DNA from 3 places in the Lysinibacillus sp. FSL M8-0337 genome. Region 1 is predicted to be linked to each of the others. Evidence: riboswitches for the same ligand, from Rfam matches in the RefSeq annotation. Region 1 holds a riboswitch; each other region holds the start of a gene.
What was found. Region 1 has a riboswitch for S-adenosylmethionine ahead of metK (methionine adenosyltransferase). Riboswitches for the same ligand answer to the same signal wherever they lie in the genome.

Region 1 (4,289 bases):
GTTTAATACAGTGATTCGAGGCGATGTATCCCCTACAATTATTGGTAAACGAGTAAGCATCCAAGATCTTTGTTGTCTACATCAAAGTCCAAAATATCCATTAATAATCGAAGATGAAGTAACAGTTGGACACCAAGTAACCTTACATAGCTGTACAATTCGAAAAAATGCCTTAATTGGTATGGGATCAATTGTGTTAGATGGGGCAGAGATAGGAGAAGGTGCATTTATCGGTGCGGGTAGTCTTGTCCCTCCAGGTAAAGTCATACCTCCCAATTGTTTAGCATTAGGACGTCCAGCGAAAGTTGTACGTGAATTAAATGCTGAAGATAAAGAAGATATGGAACGTATCGTTAGAGAATACGCGGAAAAAGGACAATATTACAAATCTCTTCAAAAATAATGGTTGCTCAATTCGGGCACATTGCCCCATAGTTGTAGGTGTTTAAATACGAAACAACTCTTTATGAAATAAATTCGCAATTTTCTTCCAACCGCCTACAGTACATCTTGTATGCTAGACGTACGGGAAGAAAGCGAATTTTTTCAATCACTTACGTAAAGTGCGCTTAAGTCTTTCACTTGATTAGAGAGCACTAGTTGCCTTCACAATTTAAATAGAAGGTGCATTTCTCCCCGACCTAGTAGCAGTAAGAAGAAATGCGAAAGGCAAGATAAAAAGGGGCCACTAGCTAGCCCCTTTCAATAAAACATTTACGTTTGTTCATTACCAAATCGAATGTTCTTGATAAAACAAATTATAAACTCGCTTTTTCTCTTAGTGCATCTGCCTTGTCCGTATTTTCCCAAGGTACATTTAAATCTGTCCGGCCAAAGTGACCGTATGCAGCCGTTTGTTTATAAATTGGACGACGTAAATCAAGCATTTTAATGATGCCTGCTGGACGTAGATCGAAAAGTTCGCGAACCCATTTTACGATTTCACTTTCACTTACTCGTCCTGTACCAAACGTATCAACGGCAATCGATACCGGCTGCGCTACACCGATAGCATAAGCAAGCTGTACTTCTGCACGTTCTGCTAAACCAGCTGCAACAATATTTTTCGCTACATAACGAGCTGCATAGGCTGCTGAACGGTCCACTTTCGTAGCATCCTTACCAGAGAATGCACCACCACCATGACGTGCATAACCACCGTATGTATCAACGATGATTTTACGACCAGTAAGTCCAGCATCTCCTTTTGGACCACCAATAACAAAACGACCAGTTGGGTTGATGAAGTATTTAGTCTGTGCATCTAATAACTCACTAGGAACTACTGGAGCAATTACTAATGCTTTTAAATCTGCTTGAATTTGTTCAAGTGTTGCTTCTTCATCATGCTGAGTTGAAATAACGATCGTATCAACACGAACAGGGACATTGTTTTCATCATACTCAATTGTTACTTGCGTTTTACCATCTGGACGTAAATATGCTAATTCACCTGATTTACGTACTTCTGTTAAACGACGAGCCAATTTATGCGCTAAACTAATTGGTAAAGGCATTAATTCAGGTGTTTCATTACATGCATAACCGAACATTAATCCTTGGTCACCTGCACCAATCGCTTCAATATCCGCATCTGTCATTGAACCTTCACGTGCTTCTAATGCTTGGTCTACACCTTGGGCAATATCAGGTGATTGCTCTCCGATTGCGACTAGTACAGCTAAGTTTTCAGCATCAAAGCCATACTTGCCTCGTGTATAGCCGATTTCTGCTACTGTATCACGCACAATGCCTTTAATATCTACATAAGTAGAAGTAGTAATTTCTCCTGCTACTAATACTAAGCCTGTTGTGACTGTTGTTTCACACGCTACACGGGCATTAGGATCTTCTGTTAAAATGGCATCTAAAATAGCATCCGAGATTTGATCACAAATTTTATCTGGATGTCCTTCTGTTACACTCTCTGATGTAAACAATCGACGGTTTGTCATTTGGTTTTCCTCCTATTACTCTTACAAATAGTATTTGCGAAATTAATACGGTACTCATTACCCATGTCAAGTCCGCTCCTAAAGGATTGAACTCTCAAGCCGTTGTTGCTTTTAACATGAGGATTTCGAAAGATCCGTCATTATAATAAGGAAAGAATTGCACATACTTACCTTTACATTCATTTTAAAAATAAAAAAAATCCTTTTCTCACGTGTACTTAACATGAGGAAAGGAATAATGACTGCGTAACCTTTCACTCTTATCGTTCAAGGGGTATCCCCTTGCATCAGGTTGGCACCAACGCATGTCGTGAAATAGTTCATGCAGGTTGCCGGGTTTCACAGGGCCTGACCCTCCACCAGCTCGGGATAAGAGTATCCGTTCAATTCCTCATCTTACGGAAAAGGTAGAACAATGTCAATTATTTTATGTCGTTTTGTTGAAAAGTATTTAAAACTCGAAAATAATTTTTGAATTAGTATAGATTATTAAAGCAATTGTGTTATACTATTTTTGAAATTAAGAAAAACTCCCTCAAACTCAAGGGAATACTATAAAAAAGGATGGTATTTAATCGATGAATTCAGTAGAAATTGCAAACGAACTGAAGGAATTATTAAACGGCGGGAACATTAACGTTCAACTTTCAGTACCACAATTAGCTGAAAAAGCTACATCTCGTGGTGAGGCAATGTTAACAGTAGATGGCGCAGTTCGTGCAGAAACTGGCAAATACACTGGTCGTTCACCTAAAGATAAATATACGGTAGAAGAAGAAAGCACAAAAGATAAAATTGACTGGGGTAAAGTAAACCAACCAATTTCTTCTGAAGTGTTCGATAACTTATATGTAAAAGTAGTTAAATACTTAAAAGAACGTGACGAATTATTTGTATTTAAAGGTTTTGCTGGTGCTGACAAAGATTCACAATTAAGTATTCAAGTAATCAATGAATATGCTTGGCACAATCTTTTCGCCCATCAATTATTTATCCGTCCAACTGAAGAAGAATTAGCTTCTCACGTTGCTGATTTCACAATTATTTCAGCTCCTAACTTTAAAGCAGATCCAGCTGTTGATGGTACAGCTTCTGAAACATTCATCATTGTATCACTTGAAAAGAAAATCATCCTAATCGGTGGTACTGAATATGCTGGTGAAATTAAAAAATCGATTTTCGGTATTATGAACTACCTATTACCGCAACAAGGTATCCTATCAATGCACTGTTCAGCAAACGTTGGAGAAGCTGGTGATGTAGCATTATTCTTCGGTTTATCTGGTACTGGTAAAACGACTTTATCGGCTGATCCTGACCGCAAATTAATCGGTGACGATGAGCACGGTTGGTCTGACAACGGCGTATTTAACATTGAGGGCGGTTGCTACGCAAAAACAATTAACCTTTCTGCTGAAAAAGAACCTGAAATCTACAACGCAATCCGCTTCGGTTCTGTACTAGAGAACGTAGCTGTAGATCCTGAAACTCGTGTTTGCGATTACGATGATGGTTCATTAACAGAAAATACACGTGTTGCTTATCCAATCCAATATATCGAAAATATCGTTGATCCATCTGTTGCAGGTCACCCAAAAACAATCGTCTTCTTAACTGCTGATGCATTTGGTGTTTTACCTCCAATCAGTAAATTAACAAAAGAACAAGCAATGTATCACTTCCTAAGTGGTTTCACATCTAAACTTGCAGGTACTGAACGTGGTGTAACAGAGCCAGAACCAGTATTCTCTACATGTTTCGGTTCTCCATTCCTTCCACTTCCAGCAACTGTGTATGCAGAAATGTTAGGTCAAAAAATCGATGAGCATGGCGCACAAGTATTCCTTGTAAACACTGGTTGGACTGGTGGCGAATATGGTACAGGTAGCCGTATGAAGCTTTCTTATACTCGTTCAATGGTACGTGCTGCTATCGACGGAAAACTAAACAATGTTGAAACAATTCAAGACGCTGTATTTGGCTTAAACATCCCTACAGCAGTTGAAGGTGTACCATCAGAAGTACTGAACCCACGCGATGCTTGGTCAGACAAAGCTGCTTACGATGTGAAAGCTGCTGAACTTGCTGGTCTATTCAACGACAACTTCAAGAAATTCTCAAATGTTTCTGAAGCAATCACTAAACTTGGTGGTCCATTAAAATAATGCATACAAAAAGGGAACGATGTATTCGTTCCCTTTTTTTAGTGTCTTTTTTTAGTGCCAGGCACTCAAACAATTTTCACTGTTTCTTCATCCACTCGCATAATGCACGAACCATTTCACGATTTTGTGCTGGTGGATATTGGTGGGCAAAACGTTGATCATACCAAGT
Region 2 (4,289 bases), 1.4 Mb from region 1:
GCAAGATGCTGTTTTTGAATTAATGGATGCTGGGAAAGTAAGCTTTGCATCTGCTACTTCTATTACCCTATCGGAAGAGGTAGGAAACCGTATTTATGGAAATTTTGAAAAATATGCTGATAAATTAGTATTACGTCCACAGGAAATTTCTAATCATCCGGAAATTATCCGTCGACTCGGTTTAATTTCTGTAAATACAGCGCTTGAGCTAGATATTTATGGGAATGTAAATTCAACTCATGTTTCTGGCACACGAATGATGAATGGGATTGGTGGTTCTGGTGATTTTGCTCGTAATGCCCGGTTAGGTATTTTTGTGACGAAATCGTATGCAAAAGGCGGTAAAATTTCTAGTATCGTACCAATGGTTTCGCATGTAGACCATACAGAACATGATGTAGATATTATTGTCACAGAACAAGGTGTTGCAGACTTGCGTGGTTTAGCACCGAAAGAGCGTGTAGGTCGTATTATTGAAAACTGTGCGCATCCAGATTATAAGGATCAATTATGGGCGTACTTTAACGAAGCGAACGAGGCAACAGGCGGACACCATACACCACATATTTTAGAAAAAGCGCTTTCTTGGCATGTCAATTTAGCTAAGAACGGTACAATGCAAGATCCATCATTTGCAAAATAATGATATAAAAAAGCCTTGAGAGTTTGTTTGTTGTCTCTCAAGGCTTTGATTTGTTTAAATTTATTTTTTAAAGGCAGATGTTACTTTAGGCTCTGTCCCTTGGATAAGCCGTTTAATATTTTCAATATGCAACATGAGCGCGATACCAAAAAGAACAATTGAAATCATTGTTGGTCCAACCCCAGGTATCCATAAGTAAGTTGCTGTACAAAAAACAATATAAAATACAAGCACACCAATGATTAAATAATTTGTTGTTAAAGATAAAATGACAAATAACATAAGTGCAAATAATGCAATTTTCCAATCAATAGCGAGCAATATGCCTATGATTGATGCAGTTCCTTTCCCGCCTTTGAAGCCCATATGGAACGGGAAGTTATGACCTAGTATTACACTAGCAGCTATTGCATAGGTTAATAACCACATTTGTACTTCAGTAAATTGTGAAGCATTGGAGGAAAAGTAGTAAAGTGCGCATAGCACGGCAGCAACTCCTTTACCTATATCTATAAGTGCTACTAATATGCCGTATTTCCATCCAAGAGAAAGCGTTGCGTTTGAGGCACCCGCATTGCCATGGCCAGTCTTTTTTAAATCTACTCCAGAAAGAAACTGTGCCACTTTAGAGCCATGAATACAGCCGATTAGATAACCAATAATAATAAAAATAATCATGGCTTTTACCATAAAAATACTCCTTTCAAACTATATTTTTATATAGTGTATGTGTTCTTATTACGTAAAGGAGCAGACAGAAGTTTCAGAAAAAAATAAATTTTACTGTTGACAGAAAAAAAGTCTATGTTTATACTGTGTAACAACGATGGAAATTGAATCACATACTCTTATCAAGAGCGGCGGAGGGATAGGCCCTATGATGCCCGGCAACCAGTGAGTGACGAACTTGCTAAGGTGCTAATTCCTACAGATTCTTACTTGGATCTGGCAGATAAGGGGAGGAAAACTTGCAACCGCAACCCTCTTCTTAACTGAAGGGGGTTTTTGTTTTCTCACATAAATCCTCCTCATCTCCGGTACCATCGTAAAACCCATTTAGGAGGAAGAAAACATGTCGAATTTTAAACCAGAAACTTTACTATTACACGGTGGCCAAGAGCCAGACCCAGTGACAGGCTCCCGAACTGTACCGGTGTACCGTTCAACAGCTTTCGTATTTAAAGACACTGCTCATGCGCAACGTCTTTTCGCTTTAGAAGAAGCGGGCAATATTTATACACGTATTACAAATCCAACTGTAGATGTTTTTGAAAAACGCGTCGCTTTATTGGAGGGCGGTACAGCAGCAGTAGCACTTTCATCAGGTGCAGCAGCTATCGCATTTTCAATTTTAAATCTTGCAGGAGCAGGGGATGAAATCGTAGCAGCAAGTTCTTTATACGGAGGAACATATAACTTATTAGCAAATACACTACCAAACTACGGTATTAAAACAATTTTCGTAGATGAAACAAATCCTGAGAATTTCCGATCTGCCATTAATGAAAAGACAAAAGCAGTGTTCGCTGAAATTTACGGAAACCCAAGCTTAAAAGTGCTAGATGTAGAGGCAGTAGCTACAATTGCACATGACAACGGTTTACCTTTAATTATTGATAGCACTTTTGCTTCACCATATGGCTCAACACCAATCGACTTCGGTGCAGATATCGTCGTTCACTCAGCGACAAAATGGATTGGCGGACACGGTACAACTTTAGGCGGTGTAGTTGTGGATGCAGGGAAATTTGATTGGACTCAAGGTAGATTCCCAGGATTTACAGAACCTGACGCATCTTATCACGGATTACGATACGGTATTGATACTGCAGCGGCTGCATTTGCCACAAAACTGCGCGTGCAATTACTACGTGATTTTGGACCAACATTAAGTGCAGATGCTGCATTTAACTTATTACAAGGTTTAGAAACGCTCCATTTGCGAATTCCTAAACATAATGAAAATGCCTTAGCAGTTGCAGAATATTTACGTAACCACCCATCTGTGGAGTATGTAAACTATAATGGATTAGAAGATTTTGCTACACATGATTTAGCGAAGAAATATTTGAAAAATGGCTTCGGTTCAGTGCTTACATTTGGCATTAAAGGTGGACGAGAAGCAGGCCGTCAATTAATAGACAGCGTAAAATTATTTTCACACGTAGCAAATGTAGGCGATGCAAAATCACTAATTATTCACCCAGCGTCTACAACTCATCAACAATTATCTGCTGAGGAATTAATCCAAACTGGTGTTTCCGAGTCGCTCATTCGCTTATCAATTGGTTTAGAGGCAATTGAGGATATTATTGCAGATTTAGAACAAGCTATTGCACAAGTAACAACAACTGAACAAAAAGTAGAAGCATAACTATTAAGATAGCCAATGATTTATGTTGTAGCGTTTACGTATTTTCTCATTCGAAATGCCTCATTTGGTAATGCGTATAACGTTGCGACATTCATCCTTACCTCATTCGGTGAGTTTTCTGAAATTTTTTATAAATAATACCTAGTAATTTTATAAGCATTGTTGACTTGGTTAAAACCATGCTGTATACTAGGGATTAAGTAAAACGTTCGAAAGGCTACCAACCTTGAACAAAGTGATGATGTTACTAAACTTTCACCGCCATTCATTAGGCGAAAACAGCTAATTTGTTTTCATAAGTGCTCCCCCACTTTTGAATATATATATGAAAGGGGGTAGCTACCTAGCCAGTAGCTACTCTCGCTTTCCATAACTGATCGAAAAAGGAGTGTTAACAATGGGAAATATTTATCGTGCACAAAATGTAACTGCTTATCTTATATATGAATTAAATGAAAGCCATCATTTTGTAAATAATATGGCCATTCAATACTTACTTTCGACAGTTGAATCAAAATGGCAACAAACTTTTGGACATAGTGCTTTTGAAGAAATCGTATATGCTAAAGAAGAAGGCTATACAGTAAAAGAAGTTTTTGAAGAGTATAAAGTTCATGGTACAAACCATATTACGCTACCTGCGACAGAGTATTACTTACAATACGGGTCATTTCAACTAATCGAGCGCACATATGCCATACCGAACTTTACACAGGAAGAAATCAAACTAGTACAATCAGCTTTAGCACAATATCGTTATCGATTATTTTTACTAGCAAGTTAACTTTCCCTTATATTTTTTAGCTCATTCTCTACTGCTATAGGGAATGAGCTTTTTGTTGTGCTAAGTTTTTTTGAATTTGTTTCGACTTTTCAAGACAGCCATTCTATAAGTAGTATCTTCGTACATATATAATAGAAGAAAGGCATTTTTTTTTATAAAAGAATCGTCAATATTTGTTCAAAAATTATAGATTTATTAAAAAAACGTATAATAAAGGCAATGAAACCGATTTCTTTTGCACGCCTAGAGAAAACAAATGTCCATCCTAGAAAGATTTTTCTTGTGCAATGGATTTATTTGCGTTACAATTTTCTTTAGGTTAAATTTTGAATTATTTGAATATGTGCTTGTAGGCACAAACTTTATATAGAGAGAAAACTGGAGAAATGTACGTTGGAGGGAATCAAGTATGGCAACTATAAAGGCAGCGATCTTAGGATTTGGAACTGTAGGTCAAGGAATTTATCATATTTTAAATGAAAAGCGTG
Region 3 (4,289 bases), 180 kb from region 1:
TTCTAGCGCAATTGCATCTTTGATTGGGTTTAGACCATTATCGATTGCGTAGTTAGAGTTGATAAGGACTGCGTCGCCTTCTTCATTTTCAAACATTTGAACAAGTAGTTCTGGTGCAGTATTCGCATCAAATTTAAAGTCTTTCGGATTATCTACAATATCTTTAATTTCAGCTGCAGTTTTATCGATACCATCTTTTAATTTAATTAAGCCTTTCGCTTCTAATAATGACAGCATACGACCATGGTCTGAAACAGAATTAGATAATAAGATTGTTGCACCTTTCGGAAGGTCTTCAAGAGTTTTATATTTTTTAGAGTAAATACCGATTGGCTCGATATGTACACCGCCAGCATTTACAAAGTCATAGCCATTATCTTTAATTTGTAAATTTAAATAAGGGATATGTTGGAAATAGTTTGCATCGATTGTTCCTGAATCTAAATCTTGGTTTGGTAATACATAATCTTGGTATGTTTCGATTTCTAAGTCAATGCCTTCTTTAGCTAAAATCGGTTTTGCTTTTTCTAAAATAACTGCGTGAGGTGTGTTAGAAGCACCTATTTTTAATGTTACTTTTTCTTCAGTTTTTGCACTGTCGTCTGCCTTATCTCCAGAGCCTGCTTCATCTTTGTTACCAGCACCACAAGCTGCTAAAGCTAGTACAAGTACTGATAAAAATAATCCTGCTAATAACTTCTTCATTTGTCTACACTCCCTTTATTTTGTTCAAACCATAATATGTTAGCGGTAAATAACCGGTATAACCTTTTTAACGTTTGTCTGTTTTCGAAGTAATCATATCGCCAATCCATTGGATGATAAATACGACTACTAAGATCAAAATAGTTGCCATTAATGTCACATCTTGGCGATTACGTTGGAAGCCATCTAAAAAGGCTAAGTTTCCTAGACCGCCAGCACCAATAATACCAGCCATCGCCGTATAGCCAACAAGGGCAACAGCCGTTACCGTAATCCCAGAAATAAGTGCTGGTAATGATTCTGGAATTAGTACTTTCCATATAATTGTGGACGTTTTAGCACCCATTGAGCGAGCTGCTTCTATAACGCCCTTATCAATTTCTCGTAGTGCAATTAATACCATTCGGGCATAGAATGGTGCTGCACCAATAATAAGTGCTGGTAAAGCTGCATCTGCTCCACGGATTGTCCCAAGTAAAAACTTTGTAAACGGTATTAGTAAAATAATTAACACGATAAATGGTATCGAACGGAATATATTGACGATCGACCCCGTTAAAAAGTTAACGATTTTATTTGCCCATAATTGGTTTGGGCTCGTTAAAAAGAGGATAATACCAATGGCTAAACCAAGTATGAATGTGATGACCGTTGAAATAGTGGTCATATAAAGTGTTTCGTATGTGGCAGACCACATTTTTTCCCAGTCGACATTCGGAAAGAGACTAGTTAGCATTTGCAATCACCTCCGTTTGTACTTCAACTGTATTCAAATAATTTAATGCAGCTGCTACATTTGTCTCTGAGCCATCAATTTGCACAACAAGTGTGCCGTATGCGCCGTTTTTAGTTTGTGAGATATTACCATGAACAATACTAATTTCTACATCAAACTGCTTCACTAAATGCGATATTACGGGTTGCTCGGTTTTTTCTCCTACAAAGACAAGTTTAACCAGTTGTCCTGTAGGATAATTTGCTCTAAGCTGTGCAACAGTCTCTTGCGTTTCCTTCGTATCAGTAATTTGAGAGACGAATTTTTTTGTAATAGCCGCTTGAGGTGCTTGGAACACTTGCAATACTTCTCCGCGTTCTACAATTTCTCCAGCCTCCATCACCGCCACGCGATGACAAATTTTGCGAATAACATGCATTTCATGCGTAATTAACACAATGGTTAAGCCTAATCGTTCATTAATATCAACAAGTAAATCGAGAATTGCATCTGTAGTTTCTGGATCAAGTGCAGATGTAGCTTCGTCACATAACAATACTTCAGGATTATTGGCAAGTGCTCGCGCTATACCAACCCGTTGCTTTTGACCACCTGATAGCTGTGATGGGTACGCTTTTTCGCGACCTTCTAAGCCAACGAGTGCAATTAGTTCTTTCACACGTGCTTCTCGCTCACGCTTAGAAACACCTGCAATTTCTAGTGGAAAGGCAATGTTTTCTGCCACTGTTCGAGACCAAAGTAAGTTAAAATGTTGGAAAATCATACTTACCTTTTGTCTAGCATCACGGAGCTTTTGCCCCTTAATAGATGAAAATTCTTGGTTGTTGACCTTCACTGTACCTGTCGTAGGTTTTTCTAAACCGTTTAATAAACGAATCATCGTACTTTTACCAGCACCACTGTAGCCGATAATGCCAAAAATTTCACCTTTGTTAATCGAAAGATTTACATCTTTGACAGCAGTCAATTCGCCATTTGCGGTTTTGTATTTCTTCGTAATATTTTGAAGCTGTATCATAGCGAATACTCCTTTTCTCATATAGAAAACCCCTTCTCTCAAGACAAGTAGAAGGGGTCACGTACTTTATACGCTAAACCGTTCTCTCATCTTTCAAAGATAAATCTTTGGGTGATTTGGCACCTTTTCACAAATGTGATGGTTGCCGGGCTTCATAGGGCACTTCCCTCCGCCGCTCTTTATAAGAGTTCGATATATTTAATAGTTTTTTAATATATTTGTTACTTTACCACGCTAGCAAAGTTCAGTCAATTGGTTTTTTTAACAATTCGTATAAAAATGGTACGGATTGAAAGGCATAAATCTTATCAATAACCTTTCCACCATCGCTAACGAGTAAACAAGGTACACTTTCAATTTGAAAATCAAAAGCTATTTGTTCTAGAAAATTGATGTTTGCCTTGCCTATTTTTACCTCTGGTAGTAACTGTTCAATGATATTCATCATTTTGGATGCAACGGCACAAGTTCCGCACATCGGTGTATATAAATAAAAGGCAGTTTTGTCTCCAGACTTTACAGCCGTTTCCCACTGCTCTTTTGACCATTCTTCCATGATTTCACGCAACCTTACAAAATATATTCATTATGGATTGAAAAATGTGCGCGCAATAAAATCGTCGCTAGCACTTTCCTCGGTGTTGTTTCTACTTCTTTATATGTTGGCATTGTCCGTAAATGCTCAGCCTCTGGATAATGTCTATCCATTAATGCTCGTAGTTTATCGCCCGATGTATCCGCATCAAAAAATGTATAGAGCTCACAGCCCTCATATGGGTCGAGTAATTCTTCTAATTGATGCACACCAATTGTACCATTTGTACAAAGGATTGTAACATCTTCACTCAGAATAGGTTCAATTTGAAGCTTATCCGAACGGCCTTCCACGATTAAACATTTCCCTTCGAACATAACGCCACCCCCATTTAGACAGTTATCTACTACAGCATACCATTTGAATAACCGAATTTCATACTATTGCATCGCAATTTCTGGCGTTTCCATGATAACTTATTGAGCTAGCAATTCCTATGATGCGCCGAAAAACTGTAGCATGATATAATAAAAAACGCCGGCAAATTTTCCGACGTTTTTCTATTACAGGCTTGTTTATTCTGCAATCAATTTTTCGTATTGCTCAGCTGTCATAAGGTTTTCAATCTCTGATGCATCAGCAGGCTCTACAACGATCATCCATGCTTTTTCATATGGTGATTCATTTACGAATTCTGGGCTATCTTCTAAGTCTGCATTTACTTCAACTACAGTACCTGAAATTGGTGCGTAAAGTTCAGAAACAGTTTTTACTGATTCTACACTTCCGAATGGATCATCTGTTTTAATTTCATCGCCAACTTGTGGAAGCTCAACGAAAACGATATCTCCTAGTTCTGATTGTGCGAAGTGAGAAATACCGATACGTACTTTACCATCTTCTAATTTTACCCATTCGTGTTCTTCAGAGTAACGTAAGTCTTTAGGTGTGCTCATGCCAAAAACCCCTCCATAAATATGTAATATATTCACTATCAGTGTGCCATACTTCTATCATAAAAACAAGGATAAAAGCAGTTATTTCCAAGCTTGCTCAAATTCTGTTTCTTTAAAACCTAACGTTACTTTTTTTCCATCTGTCACGATTGGTCGTTTCATTAGCATACCATCTGACGCAAGCAGTGTAAGTTGCTCATCTTCCGGCATTTCCGCCAATTTATCCTTCAATCCAAGTTCACGGTATTTCATGCCAGAAGTGTTAAAAAACTTCTTCAGTGGTAACCCGCTCGCTTGCCAATATTGCTTTAATTGTTCTTTCGTAGGTGCTTGTTCAAC

Region 2: another riboswitch for S-adenosylmethionine. It lies ahead of MKY08_RS01665 (O-acetylhomoserine aminocarboxypropyltransferase/cysteine synthase family protein); the one in region 1 lies ahead of metK (methionine adenosyltransferase).
Region 3: another riboswitch for S-adenosylmethionine. It lies ahead of MKY08_RS17835 (methionine ABC transporter ATP-binding protein); the one in region 1 lies ahead of metK (methionine adenosyltransferase).

Annotation. Positions count from the first base shown of each region.
Region 1 covers NZ_CP151996.1:3,470,434-3,474,722, forward strand. The annotation lists gene MKY08_RS16725 (gamma carbonic anhydrase family protein) at 1-403, shown strand, start outside; gene metK (methionine adenosyltransferase) at 759-1,955, opposite strand; SAM riboswitch class I at 2,213-2,331, opposite strand; gene pckA (phosphoenolpyruvate carboxykinase (ATP)) at 2,534-4,120, shown strand; gene MKY08_RS16740 (prolyl oligopeptidase family serine peptidase) at 4,197-4,289, opposite strand, start outside.
Region 2 covers NZ_CP151996.1:346,479-350,767, forward strand. The annotation lists gene MKY08_RS01655 (acetyl-CoA hydrolase/transferase family protein) at 1-643, shown strand, start outside; gene MKY08_RS01660 (glycerol-3-phosphate acyltransferase) at 704-1,333, opposite strand; SAM riboswitch class I at 1,489-1,602, shown strand; gene MKY08_RS01665 (O-acetylhomoserine aminocarboxypropyltransferase/cysteine synthase family protein) at 1,716-3,017, shown strand; gene MKY08_RS01670 (hypothetical protein) at 3,415-3,801, shown strand; gene MKY08_RS01675 (homoserine dehydrogenase) at 4,211-4,289, shown strand, end outside.
Region 3 covers NZ_CP151996.1:3,647,824-3,652,112, forward strand. The annotation lists gene MKY08_RS17825 (MetQ/NlpA family ABC transporter substrate-binding protein) at 1-705, opposite strand, end outside; gene MKY08_RS17830 (methionine ABC transporter permease) at 773-1,441, opposite strand; gene MKY08_RS17835 (methionine ABC transporter ATP-binding protein) at 1,431-2,459, opposite strand; SAM riboswitch class I at 2,543-2,647, opposite strand; gene MKY08_RS17840 (thioredoxin family protein) at 2,704-3,015, opposite strand; gene MKY08_RS17845 (hypothetical protein) at 3,030-3,371, opposite strand; gene gcvH (glycine cleavage system protein GcvH) at 3,570-3,950, opposite strand; gene MKY08_RS17855 (arsenate reductase family protein) at 4,032-4,289, opposite strand, start outside.